Linked DNA regions of Pleurocapsa sp. PCC 7327. The main gene of each other region encodes a partner of the protein of the gene in region 2 in a complex. Links are inferred from orthologs where the notes say so. Each region holds a gene or a part of one and is shown on either strand. Other genes may lie near its edges.

Evidence for each region.
Region 1: the proteins of ndhC (region 2) and PLE7327_RS04350 are in contact, whole or in part, in a cryo-EM structure (PDB 7NYH), measured with the Escherichia coli proteins. The link is inferred for Pleurocapsa sp. PCC 7327 from one-to-one orthologs.

What each region holds. Positions count from the first base shown.
Region 1 is NC_019689.1:972,883-978,342, reverse strand. Bases 2,741-5,460 are described here. They hold PLE7327_RS04350 (NADH-quinone oxidoreductase subunit J), read right to left. Parts: upstream 4,545-5,460; coding sequence 3,936-4,544; downstream 2,741-3,935. Other genes in these bases: nuoH (NADH-quinone oxidoreductase subunit NuoH), read right to left, coding at 5,293-5,460; ndhI (NAD(P)H-quinone oxidoreductase subunit I), read right to left, coding at 4,650-5,255; nuoK (NADH-quinone oxidoreductase subunit NuoK), read right to left, coding at 3,568-3,879; PLE7327_RS04360 (photosystem II reaction center protein J), read left to right, coding at 3,297-3,416; PLE7327_RS23130 (photosystem II reaction center protein L), read left to right, coding at 3,125-3,244. In the rest of the region: circadian clock protein KaiC, read left to right, coding at 1-885; PLE7327_RS04380 (rubredoxin), read left to right, coding at 1,130-1,477; PLE7327_RS04375 (photosynthesis system II assembly factor Ycf48), read left to right, coding at 1,622-2,617; more of psbE, read left to right, coding at 2,706-2,740. UniProt on the Escherichia coli protein: NDH-1 shuttles electrons from NADH, via FMN and iron-sulfur (Fe-S) centers, to quinones in the respiratory chain. The immediate electron acceptor for the enzyme in this species is believed to be ubiquinone.
Region 2 is NC_019689.1:1,245,243-1,253,676, forward strand. What follows is about bases 51-3,004. They hold ndhC (photosynthetic/respiratory NAD(P)H-quinone oxidoreductase subunit C), read right to left. Parts: upstream 1,732-3,004; coding sequence 1,369-1,731; downstream 51-1,368. Other genes in these bases: PLE7327_RS05575 (NAD(P)H-quinone oxidoreductase subunit J), read right to left, coding at 51-523; ndhK (photosynthetic/respiratory NAD(P)H-quinone oxidoreductase subunit K), read right to left, coding at 516-1,271; PLE7327_RS05590 (MlaD family protein), read right to left, coding at 1,877-3,004. Also shown: more of PLE7327_RS05575, read right to left, coding at 1-50; more of PLE7327_RS05590, read right to left, coding at 3,005-3,283; PLE7327_RS05595 (ABC transporter ATP-binding protein), read right to left, coding at 3,334-4,119; bchI (magnesium chelatase ATPase subunit I), read right to left, coding at 4,188-5,267; PLE7327_RS24740 (hypothetical protein), read left to right, coding at 5,667-5,840; PLE7327_RS05605 (zinc-binding dehydrogenase), read right to left, coding at 6,118-7,122; PLE7327_RS05610 (hypothetical protein), read left to right, coding at 7,561-8,130; PLE7327_RS26380 (transposase), read left to right, coding at 8,082-8,434. UniProt on the Escherichia coli protein: NDH-1 shuttles electrons from NADH, via FMN and iron-sulfur (Fe-S) centers, to quinones in the respiratory chain. The immediate electron acceptor for the enzyme in this species is believed to be ubiquinone.

The sequences.
Region 1 (5,460 bases), 270 kb from region 2 along the record:
ACTATCGAAATTCTTAAGTATCGGGGAACCGACCACCAAAAGGGGGAATTTCCTTTTACCGTGATTCGCAACCGGGGAATTACGATCATTCCGCTAGCGGCAATCGAACTCGAACAGAAATCATCCAACATCCGTATTACTTCCGGTAGCGAAGAATTGGATAGAATGTGCGGCGGCGGATTTTTCCGCGACTCGATCATCCTCGTCTCAGGAGCGACGGGGACAGGGAAAACCCTGATGGTGACAGAATTTATGGCAGGTGGTGCCAACAGTGCGGAAAGGTGTCTCATTTTTGCTTTTGAGGAAAGCCGAGAGCAATTGTTTAGAAACGCGATCGGTTGGGGTGTCGATTTCGAGCGGATGGAACGCGAAGGCAAGTTGAAAGTTGTCTGTCGCTATCCCGAAACGACTACCCTGGAAAATCATTTAATCGCCATGAAGGAGATCATCGAAGAATTTAAACCCAATCGCGTTTCAGTAGACAGTCTCTCGGCATTGGAGAGGGTTTCCACCCTCAAAAGCTTTCGGGAATTTATTATTGGTCTGACTTCATTTATCAAACAGAAAGAAATTGGCGGACTGTTTACGTCCACCACCCCGACGCTTTTAGGCGGTTCTTCGATTACAGAGGCACACATTTCTACTATTACTGACTCGATTATCCTGCTGCGTTACGTGGAAATGTACGGAGAAATGCGCCGGGGCATTACAGTACTAAAAATGCGCGGCTCGATGCACGATAAGGATATTCGCGAGTTTGCGATCGACAACCGAGGCATGCATATTGGCAGACCATTCCGCAACGTGACTGGAATTCTGGCAGGAGCGCCGATTTACATAGCTCAGAATGAGGTAGAGCGCCTTAGCGGTTTGTTTGAGGAGTGAGGCAAGGAGACGGGGAGACTGGGAGACAATTAACCACTAACCACTGTACGGGCGGGTTTTTAACAATAACTGTTGGGAAATCGCTAGCGTTTTGAGATTGATCCGCCCCTACTAACTACTCACTAATTCCCAATGACCTATGACCAATGACGAAGGACAACTGACCAATCCCTAGTAAGATAAGAAAGTTAGATTATATGCGATAATTTGTTACAGACATTTTAAGATTTGCTTAGTACTAGCAATGAGCGATCGACCTGTAGAGAAAACGCTGGCAGAGCAAGCTCTAGCAAGCTATGAATGCCGTGCTTGCGGCTACGTTTACGAGCCAGATAAGGGAGATAGTAAAAGTAACACTCCTGCCGGAACGCCATTTGAGGAATTGCCCGTCGATTGGCGCTGTCCGGTCTGTGGGGCAAGCCGTTCTGCCTTTGTCAACATTGGAGCCAGAAATGCTCCCTCTGGATTCCAAGAAAATCTCAATTACGGTTTTGGTGTTAACCGTTTGACTCCAGGACAAAAAAATATTTTGATCTTCGGAGGACTAGCCCTAGCCTTCTTATTTTTCTTAAGCCTATACGGTTTAAATTAGGCTCGAACCAAGCATCGCTGCCAACTCCCTTTAATTGATATCCCTATTTTTCGCATTAAATGCAATCTTACCGAACAATTTTAGCCGGGGAGAAACCGATAAATCGATTCCTAGCTGTTATCGACTAAGAATATGAACATATTCATGAGAAAGCTGAAACAAATCTTCATATTAATTGCGTTTTCCTTATTTTGTATCAGTTGTAGTACCGTTCCCTCTACCAGTTACAATCCCTGGTCAGTTATCCAGTTAGAAACCGAATCGACTTTTGCCGATCTAGCTTTTACCGACGACCCAAATCATGGCTGGTTGGTCGGTTCTCAGGCAGCCCTGTTTGAAACAACTGATGGAGGCAAAACCTGGCAAGAGAAAAAACTAGACTTGGGAGAAGAAAAAGCCAGCTTTACAGCCGTCAGCTTTAACGGACAAGAAGGCTGGATTACTGGAAAACCCTCTATTTTGCTGCACACCGAGGACGGCGGTCAGTCTTGGTCGCGTATTCCCCTAAGCGAAAAGTTACCGGGTGCGCCAAATGGTATTGTTGCACTGGGTTCTAAAATGGCAGAAATGGTGACAGACCTGGGAGCGATTTATAAAACTAGCAATGGCGGTCGTACCTGGCAAGCTTTAGTCGAAGGTGCGGTGGGGGTCGCCCGGACGATTGCTCGCTCTGCTGACGGTAAATATGTTGCTGTTTCCGCCAGAGGAAACTTCTATTCAACTTGGGAACCGGGACAAACGGAATGGACTCCTCACAATCGCACCTCTTCTCGCAGATTGCAGACAATGGGATATAGCGAGGACGGACGGCTGTGGTTGCTTGCTCGCGGCGGTCAAATTCAGTTCGCTAGCACTGACGGTCAAGACGAGGAATGGGGAGAAGTTATCTATCCTGAACCCTCAACCAGTTGGGGCTTATTGGATTTAGCCTACAGAACCCCCGAAGAAATTTGGGTGAGTGGCGGTAGCGGCAATGTGCTGGTAAGCTTTGATAATGGGAAAACTTGGCAAAAAGATAGAGAAATAGAGGATACTCCCTCTAACCTTTACAAAATCGTCTTTGTGACCCCTGAGAAAGGATTTATTCTGGGTCAAAAAGGTGTTTTACTTAGATATGAGCCGCCAGCAGAAACAGCTTAAAATTAGGCTATAGCTGTTAGCACGATCGGCGGTTTTGGATCGTATAAACTATAGAATTGAAACGATAACAATAGGAGGAGAAATTTAAATGTCTGGTAGCACTGGAGAGCGTCCGTTTTCGGACATTATTACTAGCGTTCGTTACTGGGTAATTCACAGCATCACCATCCCGATGTTGTTTATTGCGGGTTGGTTATTCGTCCAAACGGGACTAGCCTATGATGTTTTCGGAACACCCCGTCCCGATGAGTATTTTACGCAAGAGCGTCAAGAATTACCAATCATCACCGATCGCTTTAAAGCCAAGCAGGAAATCGAGCAGTTTAATAATTAAGTAGTTATAAAACAAGGATGGAAATTATGACAAGTCGGACTCCTACCAATCAACCTGTTTCTTATCCGATTTTTACGGTGAGATGGCTAGCCGTTCATACTCTGGCCGTTCCCACTGTATTCTTTTTAGGCGCGATCGCCGCTATGCAATTTATCCAAAGATAGGAGAAAGTCATGGAGAGAAATCCAAATCCCAACAGACAACCAGTAGAGCTTAATCGGACTTCTCTATACTTGGGTTTGTTACTGATTGCAGTCCTTGGTATCCTATTCTCCAGTTATTTCTTCAACTAATTATTGGATAATAATTGAAGTTTCAATCGGAGAAAAATAGGAGGTTAAAATTATGTTTGCAGAAGGACGTATTCCGCTGTGGGTTGTTGCCACTATAGCTGGTTTGGGTGTCATTGCTGTTGTAGGTCTTTTCTTCTACGGTGCCTACGCTGGTTTAGGCTCTTCTCTGTAGAGTTTATTGCCTTTTAAATTAATTGCTTTAACACCATCGAGCAACAAAAAAACCGCCTCTTTACCAAAAGTTGGCGGTATTTTTTATCAGGAAAAAGTGAAAAGGAAAAAATTTTACTTTTGTCTTTTTCCTTCTACCCTTTACCTTTCTCTTACCACTTGAGTAGATTAAATTGCTCCATGTCGATCGTCTCGCGGTTGCGATAAATCGCAAGTACAATTGCCAAACCGACTGCTGCTTCTGCTGCGGCGACCGTAATCACAAAGATAGTAAAAACTTGACCCTTGATTCCTGTAGGATCTAAGAAATTAGAGAAGCCCATCAAATTCAGATTCACTGAATTGAGCAGCAACTCGATGGACATAAGAACTCGTACTGCATTTCGGCTGGTAATCAAACCATAAATCCCGATACAGAAAAGCGCAGCAGCCAATAGCAAACAATATTCCAGTTGCAGTTGCATAAATCCTCTTTCAATGGTTATCGATACTTCGTCAGTCTTCTTTGAGAATTCATCATTTATAATTCCGAAGACTTGCTACCTAATGAAGCTACTTCGCGGGGACGTTCGGGTAATGTTAAAGGGGTTGTCGTGGGTTCTTGAGGTTCTGGAATTATATCGCGACGGGCGAGAATAATTGCGCCGACCATTGCCATCAACAACAACACCGAAGCCAGCTCAAAGGGCAATAAGAAGTCGCTGAAGAAATGTTTGCCAATTTCTACGATCGTACTTTCAACCGCAGCAGACGAAGTGCCAGCTATCGACCAAGGAGTCACTAACACCATCGTCGCCAGCAGCGCAAATAAACCAAGACAAACTAGCGCCGTTGCTCCCTGGCGAATCCAACGTCTGGGGACGGCAATAAACTCTTCGCGCTTGTTGACCAGCATGATAGCAAAGATAATCAGCACGTTAATAGCGCCGACATAGATTAAAATTTGTGCGGCTGCTACAAAATCAGCATTGAGTAGGATATAGATACCAGCAATGCTAATGAATACGCCTGCTAATAAAAAGGCTGAATAGACGATATTGGATAAAAGCACTACACCCAAGGCAGCGCCAAGCATCATCACAGACAACAGACCAAATGAAACAATTTGAACGCCTTCAGCTAGATTCACAGTCTTTTATTCTCCTTAGTAGGAACGATTGTTGTTGGTTATTGGGCTATATAGAGCTAAAATTTCGCGTCTGGAACTAACCCCTAACCAACAACAAATCTACGATTAACTCACACCTTCTTTGTTAGATTCCATCTCTTTAACGATTTCCTCTGGGCGCTTGCCAGGTCTTTGACTTCCCGAAGGTAAATCGTGAGGTTCGAGGACTCCTTTAGGCAGATATGCCAACTCTCGTAGAGGAGTTACCATCGGATCTTGGGTAACTTTATATGGCAAGCGTCCGAGAGCCACGTTATCGTAGTTGAGTTCGTGGCGATCGTAGGAAGCGAGTTCATATTCTTCTGTCATAGAGAGGCAATTGGTGGGGCAGTATTCCACGCAGTTGCCGCAGAAGATACAAACGCCAAAATCGATGCTGTAGTGCTTGAGCTTTTTCTTCTTGACGCTCTTGTCGAATTCCCAATCTACTACGGGAAGGTTGATCGGGCAAACTCGGACACAGACTTCGCAGGAGATGCACTTGTCGAATTCAAAGTGGATTCTACCGCGAAAGCGTTCTGAAGGAATCAGTTTCTCATAGGGATACTGAACGGTTACAGGGCGGCGACGCATGTGGTCGAAAGTGACAGAAAGCCCTTCGCCGATGTATTTTGCTGCTTGCACGCTTTCTTTGGCGTATGCCTGGACTTGTTTGAGGATTTGGTTGAACATATCGTTTGTCCTTTGTCATTGGTCACTGATTCTCTATCTACCCTCCAAACGCAAAGGGAAAGGCGAGTTTGAGGGCAGCCGTCAAAAGTAAATTGGCTAGAGAAACTGGCAGGAGAAACTTCCAACCTAAATTGAGGAGTTGGTCGATGCGAACGCGGGGAACCGTCCAACGCACTAGAATGGCGAGGAAGATCAGGAAATAGGC
Region 2 (8,434 bases):
ATTCATAGAAATCTGGCGAGACATAATCCTTACGCAGAGGCCAGCCCACCCAATCTTCCGGCATCAAAATTCGCTTGAGATTCGGGTGTCCCTCATAGACAATGCCATACATATCGTAGCTTTCGCGTTCTTGCCAGTCGGCTCCTTTCCAAATCCAGTATACCGAAGGCACCCTAGGATTATCTCGCGGCAGAAAGACTTTTAGTCGAACTTCTTCAGGGCGATCGGCATCGTCACTGACCTTGATAAGATGATAAAAACTAACTAACTCTTTTCCGGGACCGAGATCGTAAGCGCCTTGGCACTGGAGATAGTTAAATCCGTAGGCATAGAGCGCGGTAGCAATAGGAATGAGAAACTCTGGCTCTACCTTGATTAGCTCGACTCCTAAATGATCTACCTCAAGCGCTGTATTCTCGAAGCCATTTTCCGTCAGCCAGCTAGAGATCTTACCCGCCTGGACAATTGCAGAGGCTTCTGGTGCTTCACCTGTCGGCTTATCTGACTGAGTTTCTTCAGCCACGGTTAACTTCCTCCTTTTGTTTCTGTGACGCTGCTAGAGCGGGTGGAACTGGCATTCCCATCGCTTCGGTCAACTCCAGCGGTGGCATTTCGCGAGTTCCAGCCCGGAGATATTTACCCGTCAGAATTGGCTCTACTACCTTCATACTGTGGGTAGTGCTATAGTAGCGATGGGTTTGCTGTGTTACCGCTGCTCTATCTTGAATCGAATCATTGGCAATTTTTTTGCGCAGCTTGATAATCGCGTCGATAATTGCTTCCGGACGAGGCGGGCAGCCAGGAATATAAACATCAACCGGAATCAGCTTATCGACTCCTCTGACTGCCGTCGTCGAGTCAACGCTAAACATTCCGCCCGTGATAGTGCAAGCTCCCATGGCGATGACATATTTCGGTTCTGGCATCTCTTCGTAGAGGCGAACCAGCGCTGGTGCCATTTTCATGGTAATCGTGCCTGCGGTGATAATCAAATCTGCTTGTCGGGGACTAGAACGGGGAACTAAACCAAAGCGGTCAAAATCAAACCGTGCGCCAATCAAGGCAGCAAATTCAATAAAACAACAGGCGGTTCCGTACAGTAAGGGCCAGAGGCTGGACAATCGCGCCCAGTTGTAGAGATCGTCTACAGTGGTTAAAATGACATTTTCCGACAGATCTTGCGTGACCTGAGTGCGATTAATTGGATTGAGGATTTTTTCTTTTTGCTGCTGCTCTAGGGCAGCTTCGTTGGTAGTTAAATTAGGACTCATAGTTTTCGATCGCTGTATCAAATAAGTGCTGGTAACGATTTCAGGATTCAGTTAACGGAACCAGCGAGTTAACCGATTACCGAACACCGAACTCCGGCTAAGACCATTCTAGAGCGCCTTTTCTCCAAGCATAGACAAGAGCGACGACCAGAATGGCAATAAAAATGAGCGCTTCGACGAAAGCGAGCAGTCCGAGACGATTAAAGGCAACTGCCCAAGGATATAAAAACACGGTTTCTACGTCAAAGACGACGAAAACCAGAGCAAACATGTAATAGCGAATATTGAACTGAATCCAAGCTCCTCCGATGGGTTCCATTCCAGATTCGTAGGTGGTACGTCGTTCTGGACCGCCACCGCTAGGTCGTAAAAGTTTTGACGCTGTTAGAGCTAGGATAGGAACTAGGCTGCAAGCTAGTAGGAAACCAAGTAAATATTCATACCCAGAAAGGACAAACACTGCGACCTTAATACTCCTCTTAACAAATAACCCTCAGCCGAGAAGACCTGCGTTATTTTTGTTACAGTTACCTATTATAAAGGTTTCGTTAAAGTTTCTTCTCTCAGAGAGTTTATCAAAGAAGTTATTAGCAATATAAAACCGTCTAATCCTCTGGTAACGATCCTTGCAACTGGAAGCTTGAAGGAGTTGGAAAAGCTTTCGACGATGGCTCGAAAAAAAGCTTAAAAGAGGCAGGGGATTGAAAAATATTTTTAGACATGAGTTCTAAATAGGGCAGTGGCGCTTTGGCATCATTACTGCTGACCGTAGTACTGTAAGGTTTGAGGCGTTGGGGCGATCTGCTCGTTCGTTCCGGTTCTTGTTTGACGATTCCTAGCGCTTGTGCCGTTTGAATCTGCCGCTCTAAATTCTGAGTTGAGGAGACTAGATTGCCCAGTCCGTTAACCAAGTTGCGCAGATTGTCTCGGAATGCCGGATCGCCAGTGAGATCGTCTAGGTCTGAAGTAATTTTCTGGGCATTTTCAAAGGTGGCTCTAGCCGAGTCCAAGGTGCGCTGCAATGTTAGGGCATTGGCAGGATCGTTGAGCATCCCAGAAAGTTCTCGCAGATTGGTTGATGTTGCGGCTGCATTAGCTACTAACGTTTCTAAGTTCTGTACGATTTTTTGAGTGTCAGAAGTAGCCAGTCCCGTATTTACCTGTTCTACCAACTTTTGTAGCTCTTGACTGGTGCGATCGATATTATTGAGGGTTGCGCTTAGATTGGTTCGATTCTCTTCGATCAAACTGTTCAAACTGTTTGCCAGTTCAGAAGTATTATTGAGCGTCCTCTGTAAAGTGCTGCGATTTTCTGCGAGTAAACTATTGGCGTTGTCGATAAACTGAGTTGTTTCATTGGCTGTTTTCGTCAGTGCCTCAGTTGTATCGGAAACGCCTTGAATTTCTCTGTTAACCGTCACAGACAAACGGGCTAAAACATCGCTTAGTTTGGCAATACGCTCGGCAGCTACAGAAGCGCTTTGGGCAGCACCAGTAATACTGTTAAAGAATTTTGGATCGGTATAAAGTTCGCTTAGACGAGCAAGATTTTCGAAAAGCTGAACGCCGGGATCGCCCTTGAGGCGATCGCCTTCACAAATAATTGCTTGGGAATTACAATCGGGACTAAGCGGATTGAAAGCCTGAGTATCCGAGGGAAGCGCTCCCAGGGGAGTGATGTCTACCGATGCTTCGCCGATTAATCCGTAGCGATTGGTTTGGATTCTCACCTGGCGGGGAAGAATGACGTTAGCCGAGGAAATTTCTAGAACGACATCAACATTCTTCAGCCCGGGGTTCATGGCAGCAATTTTGCCCACTGTCACGCCTCGATAGCGAACGGGAGCGCCGATTTGCAGACCGCTAACGTCACTAAATTCAGCGATGAATTGGTAGTTCCGTTGACCGAATCCCCCACCCCGCAGCCAAATAGCCAGTCCGCCAAATAATACTAATCCCAACAGGGCAAATAATCCAACCGTGCCTTCTCGAACCGTTCGCGATCGCAGCATCTGTATTCCTCACTTTGTCTCAACATCAAAGGTTTTATGACTACACTAGCTCAATCGATGACTTTGATCGGACCGCGAACGCTAGCGCTAAAAAATTGCCGTACCATGGGGTGATCGGTGGTATCGATTTCCCCACAGCTTCCTTGCCATTGAATTTTCCCGTCATAGAGAAACACAATGCGATCGGCGGTGCGGCGAATCGTACTCTGCTGATGTGTCACCATCACGTAGGTATCGCATCCTCCCGGACTGCGTTGCAGGTGACGGACTAAATCTTCGATAACGGTTGAAGCAATGGGATCGAGACCTGCGGTAGGTTCGTCGTAGAGGAGAACTTCGGGGTTATCCTGAGGGTTTTCGGGATTGGACATAATTGCCCTAGCAAAGCTTACTCGTTTGCGCATCCCGCCAGACAGTTCGGCAGGGTAGCGATCGCCAATGCCGCGTAACCCCACCACTTCGAGTTTTTCCTCGACCAGTTCCCGAATTTTCTCGCCAGGGAGCTTGGAGTGTTGATAGAGAAAAAAACCAACGTTCTCTTCGACGGTTAGGGAATCGAATAAGGCTGCCTGCTGAAACACCAAAGAGATGCGGAGACTATCCTCTTCATCTTCGATTAATCCTAGCCGCCGTTTGCCCTTGATATAGATTTCGCCCGAATCGATGGGAATCAAGCCAGCGATCGCCCGTAGGACTGTCGACTTGCCCGTTCCAGAAGGACCGATAATAACCAGTGCTTCCCCTCGATAGATACTCAAGTCTATGTGGTCAAGAATCACCTTGTCGCCAAACGACTTGCAAACCCCTCTCAGTTCGATCAAAGGCTCTTGTGTCATGTGTCTTGAGTTAGCAGTCCTTAGTCAAGCATAGCGAATGACTAGAGACTAATAACTATAACCGATGGCTAGTTTTCTTCTGACACTTCCAAACCGAATACCCGATTGAAGGCTTTTTCGACTTTATAGCCGGATTCGATCGACTCCAGGGGGTCTTTGCGCAGTCGGTGCCGCAGAGCCAAGGTAATTACCCGACGAATATCGTCTACCGTCACGGTCGTGCGCCCTTCAAAGGCTGCTAGGGCTTTAGCGGCGCGATTGGTGACGATATCTCCTCTCAAGCCATCGACATCGAGAGCGGAACAAACTTCGGAAATTTTAATGCGCAAATCGTAATCGATTTCGACTTGGGGCAGAAGTTTTTGAGCGTTAATAATCTTCTCTTGCAGCGCTTCTTGTTCGGGTTGGTATTTTTCGCAGAATTTTTGGGGATTGCTGTCAAATTCGGAGCGCTGCTCGACGATTTGCACTCTCAGCGCGGGTTCTTTGACGGTGTGAATTTCGGCGTGCATGCCAAAGCGATCGAGCAACTGAGGTCGCAATTCTCCTTCTTCTGGGTTGCCGGAACCTACCAGCACGAAACGGGCGGGGTGGCGAATGGAAATTCCTTCTCGTTCGACGGTATTCCAACCGCTAGCGGCAGAATCCAATAAAACGTCTACGAGGTGATCGTCGAGCAAGTTGACTTCATCGACGTAGAGAATGCCTCGATTAGCTTTTGCCAGCAGTCCGGGTTCAAAGGCTTTCACCCCTTCGGAGAGGGCTTTTTCAATGTCGATCGTGCCGCAAACTCTATCTTCAGTGGCTCCTAGAGGCAAGTCAACCATGGGAACTTTCTTTTTGACAATTTGTAGGGGAATTTGTTTCTCTAGTTGCTCCCGAACGCGATCGCTCATTAGATCGGGATCGTAGGGATCGGAATTGAAGGGATCGTCGGCGACGACTTCAATTTCTGGCAATAAATCGGCTAAGGCCCGAATTGTCGTCGATTTGCCAGTGCCGCGATCGCCCATAATCATTACCCCGCCAATTTTCGGATCGATTACATTGAGGATGAGAGCGAGTTTCATTTCTTCTTGACCTACAATCGCGGTGAAGGGGAAAATTACGCGACGAGTCTTTGGAGGTGCTTGGAGGGTTGCAGTCATATCTGGTTTAGTTGTGTCAGTTGAAATTTATACGAAAAATTTGTTCGATGAGAGCAATTCTTTTAGTCAGTGTCTCTCATTGTGCCATAGGACTCATCGGGTCATTCGATTTTGGATCAAAGGATTCTGGATCAAAGGATTGACCCTACGAATAAATCCGCTTGCTCTGTGACATCCAGGAATTATTGTTCAAAAGTGCAAGGTACTTCGTCAAAATTGAGATTCAAAATTTTTGAACCGCTCTCTGCCTTATGTTCGGTTAGACTCAGATCCGATCTCGCACCTTTGGCATCAACGCCTAGAACTAAAGTTCTAGGCTCAAAGCTCAACTCGATTAAAATCGACTCAAATTCCTATCGGGTCTTCTTTAGAGGACTTTTTCGCTCGACCAGGAAATTAATGACAACAGCAGTTGTTGAGAATGGTGCAAGATCTCAGGCGTTAGAAGAACTTTCTCGCTCTAATTCGCGCTGGCGCAATGTCAACAAAGCTTTTGCTCTTTGCTTGAAAGTTTTTACTTCCTGGTCATTGGGTTGCACCTTTTGCCATGCTTCTCGCTGCATTAAACGTTGACACCAATCTTTAATATTGGGGGAATTACTCAGATCGATTCCTAGTTTCGTTAATGGCTAAAAACTCTGGTTGGAATTTGTCGCCGTTTAAGTTGACTAGTACCGATTCAAAGGGAATGTTTTTTTCTAGTAGCACTATCCAGACGCGACGAGCGATCGGGGAAATAGGATTGTAGTAAAATTTCAGCATCAATAATTTTTCCTTGTTAGTTGATGGTTAATAGTTAGTCGTTAGTCATTAAGAGAAAATATCCATATTTTTAATAACGACTAACTACTTACGGAATTAAAATTAATTTGCCAATATGTTCGCCCTTTTCCATTGCTTGATTAGCGTGACGAACGTCGCAGAGTGAAAATTTGGCAGCAATAGGTAACTTATATGTCCCATTGACAAGACATTCTAAAACATGTTGATAGGCGATTTGCTCTCGTTCGCTGCCAGAAAGTTCGTTAATTAACCAACCGCGAATCGCCGCAGCTTTACGAATTAAAGGACTAACGTCTACGACATCCGGTTTGCCTAACAACCCATAAATCCAAATTGTGCCTCCATTGGCTATCAGGCGGATTTCTTGGTTGAGGAATTCTCCGGCAGCAACGGGATCGAAAATGACATCGGGTCCTTTCCCGGCAGTTAAGTGCTTGACTTCTCGCCACCATTGGGAATTGCGCGTTACGATTAAATGGTCGAACCGGACTTCGGGCATAGCTTGTAGTTTCTCGACTTTATCCGGACTGGTGGTCGTCCCGATCGCAATGCCACCATAGTGCTTGACTACCTGAGAAGCTGCGATCGCAACGCTACTACTGGCTGCTGGAATGAGAACGCTTTGTCCGGGTTGTAGTTGCTGCCTCCAAATTAAGCAACCCCAAGCGGTTAGATAGGGATACCAAATAGCGCCCAGGATCTCATCAGAAATTTCGTCAGGAGCAGGGATAGTTTTATCGGCAGCAATGAGGTAATGAGATTGATAAGTGCCTTTGCCGATGCCTTTAGACGCAGGCGCATCTAAAGTCAGGATAACGCGCTGACCGACATGGCGATCCGTAACGAGATCGCCAATGGCTTCGATGTAACCGCCTCCTTCTATTCCTGGCGTAAAGGGTGGCGCGCCAGAAATCAAGCGATATTCGCCTCGCCGTGCCATCAAATCGGCGTGATTCATACCAATGCTGGTCAGTCGCACGATAACTTGGTTGCTATCAGGAGTGAGCTCGGGTTCTTCGACGATTGAAAGTTGGTCGCTACCGCCAAAGGCATTGACTACGACTTTGTACATAAAAAGCCTTCAATAACAGAGATGTTACACCGATTAAAATAAACCTCTTGCATAAGTAGATTTAGTCTCAACTAGAGCTTGGGAATGAATTTCCCAAGCTAACAGCCCTAGTTTACTTAAGTAGACTTACACTATAAGTCAAGAAATTCATTTCTTGGCGGATCGGGAATTTTTGCAGGAGGTCTAATGGATTTGCTGTAGGCGGCGCCTAGTAAGAAGTACTCTGGTTCGGATGGGAAAGGCAATTTCAACTTCAAGAGGACTTTTCCGTGTCTGAAGTTCTTGCATATTCTATTTTTCCTAGTTATTTTTTCAGACCGAACATTTGGTTTTGCGTGAAAAAAATTTGTCGGGATTGAACGTAGAGGGTTAAAGGAGGTTTTCGACGTAATTGGCTCATGTGTAAAATATGTGCAGGAGAAGTAATGTCAGCATGCTATGGAATTTCCCCTGAACGATTTGCTCAATCGAGACAAATGCAGGCAGTGGATTTTGGAGCATTTTCATCCGGATGGCTTGAGCTGTCCCAACTGTAAAGCTGGGGTGGAACAAGCCCGAAGATTTAGAACCACGCATCGCTCTCAGTTGAGAGTTTATCGCTGTCGTGTGTGCGACCACACTTACAACCTCTACAGTGGCACGTTACTAGCGCAACATCACCTGAGACCTGAACGGGTTGTGTTGTTGTTGCGAGGCATCCTCAAGGGAGAGTCCACTAAAAGCTTGGCAGGAGAATTACAGTTAAATTACAAAACGGTGTTAACCTTACCTCATCAACTGCAAGCTCGTGCCGAGCAGTTACAATCGCAGGAACCCGTACCTGACACTCGAACTGAAACCGATGAGATGTTTCAGAAGGCGGGGAAAAAGGAGAGCAGCATCTTGACCCGTTTGACCCACCTCGACGACGAGCGAACAAACGACGAGGTAAAGGCACCTAGGATCATGACCGACCACCAGTGGTTGGAACGGTTGGACGAAACAGTGGGCAAGTCCGATTGCGAGTAGTGAGGAACACTACAGGTGAAATACTGGTTAATCATGTGCATCAATTCACAGTAATTGAGAGTCAGCTCTTCACTGACGAATCAGCCAGTTATAATCACGTCATTCGTCCTCATGCTACTGTTTGTCATAGTCAGCATGAATGGGCAAGGGATGATGAGGGAGATGGGCTTCGAGAAGTTCATGTCAACACAGTTGAAGGGATGTGGACAGATATGAGGAATTTCTTGAGCTCCTTTAAGGGTGTTCACCAAGAGCGCCTGAGTGGTTATGTTGCTATTTTTGAGTTCAAGGGAAACCTCAAACG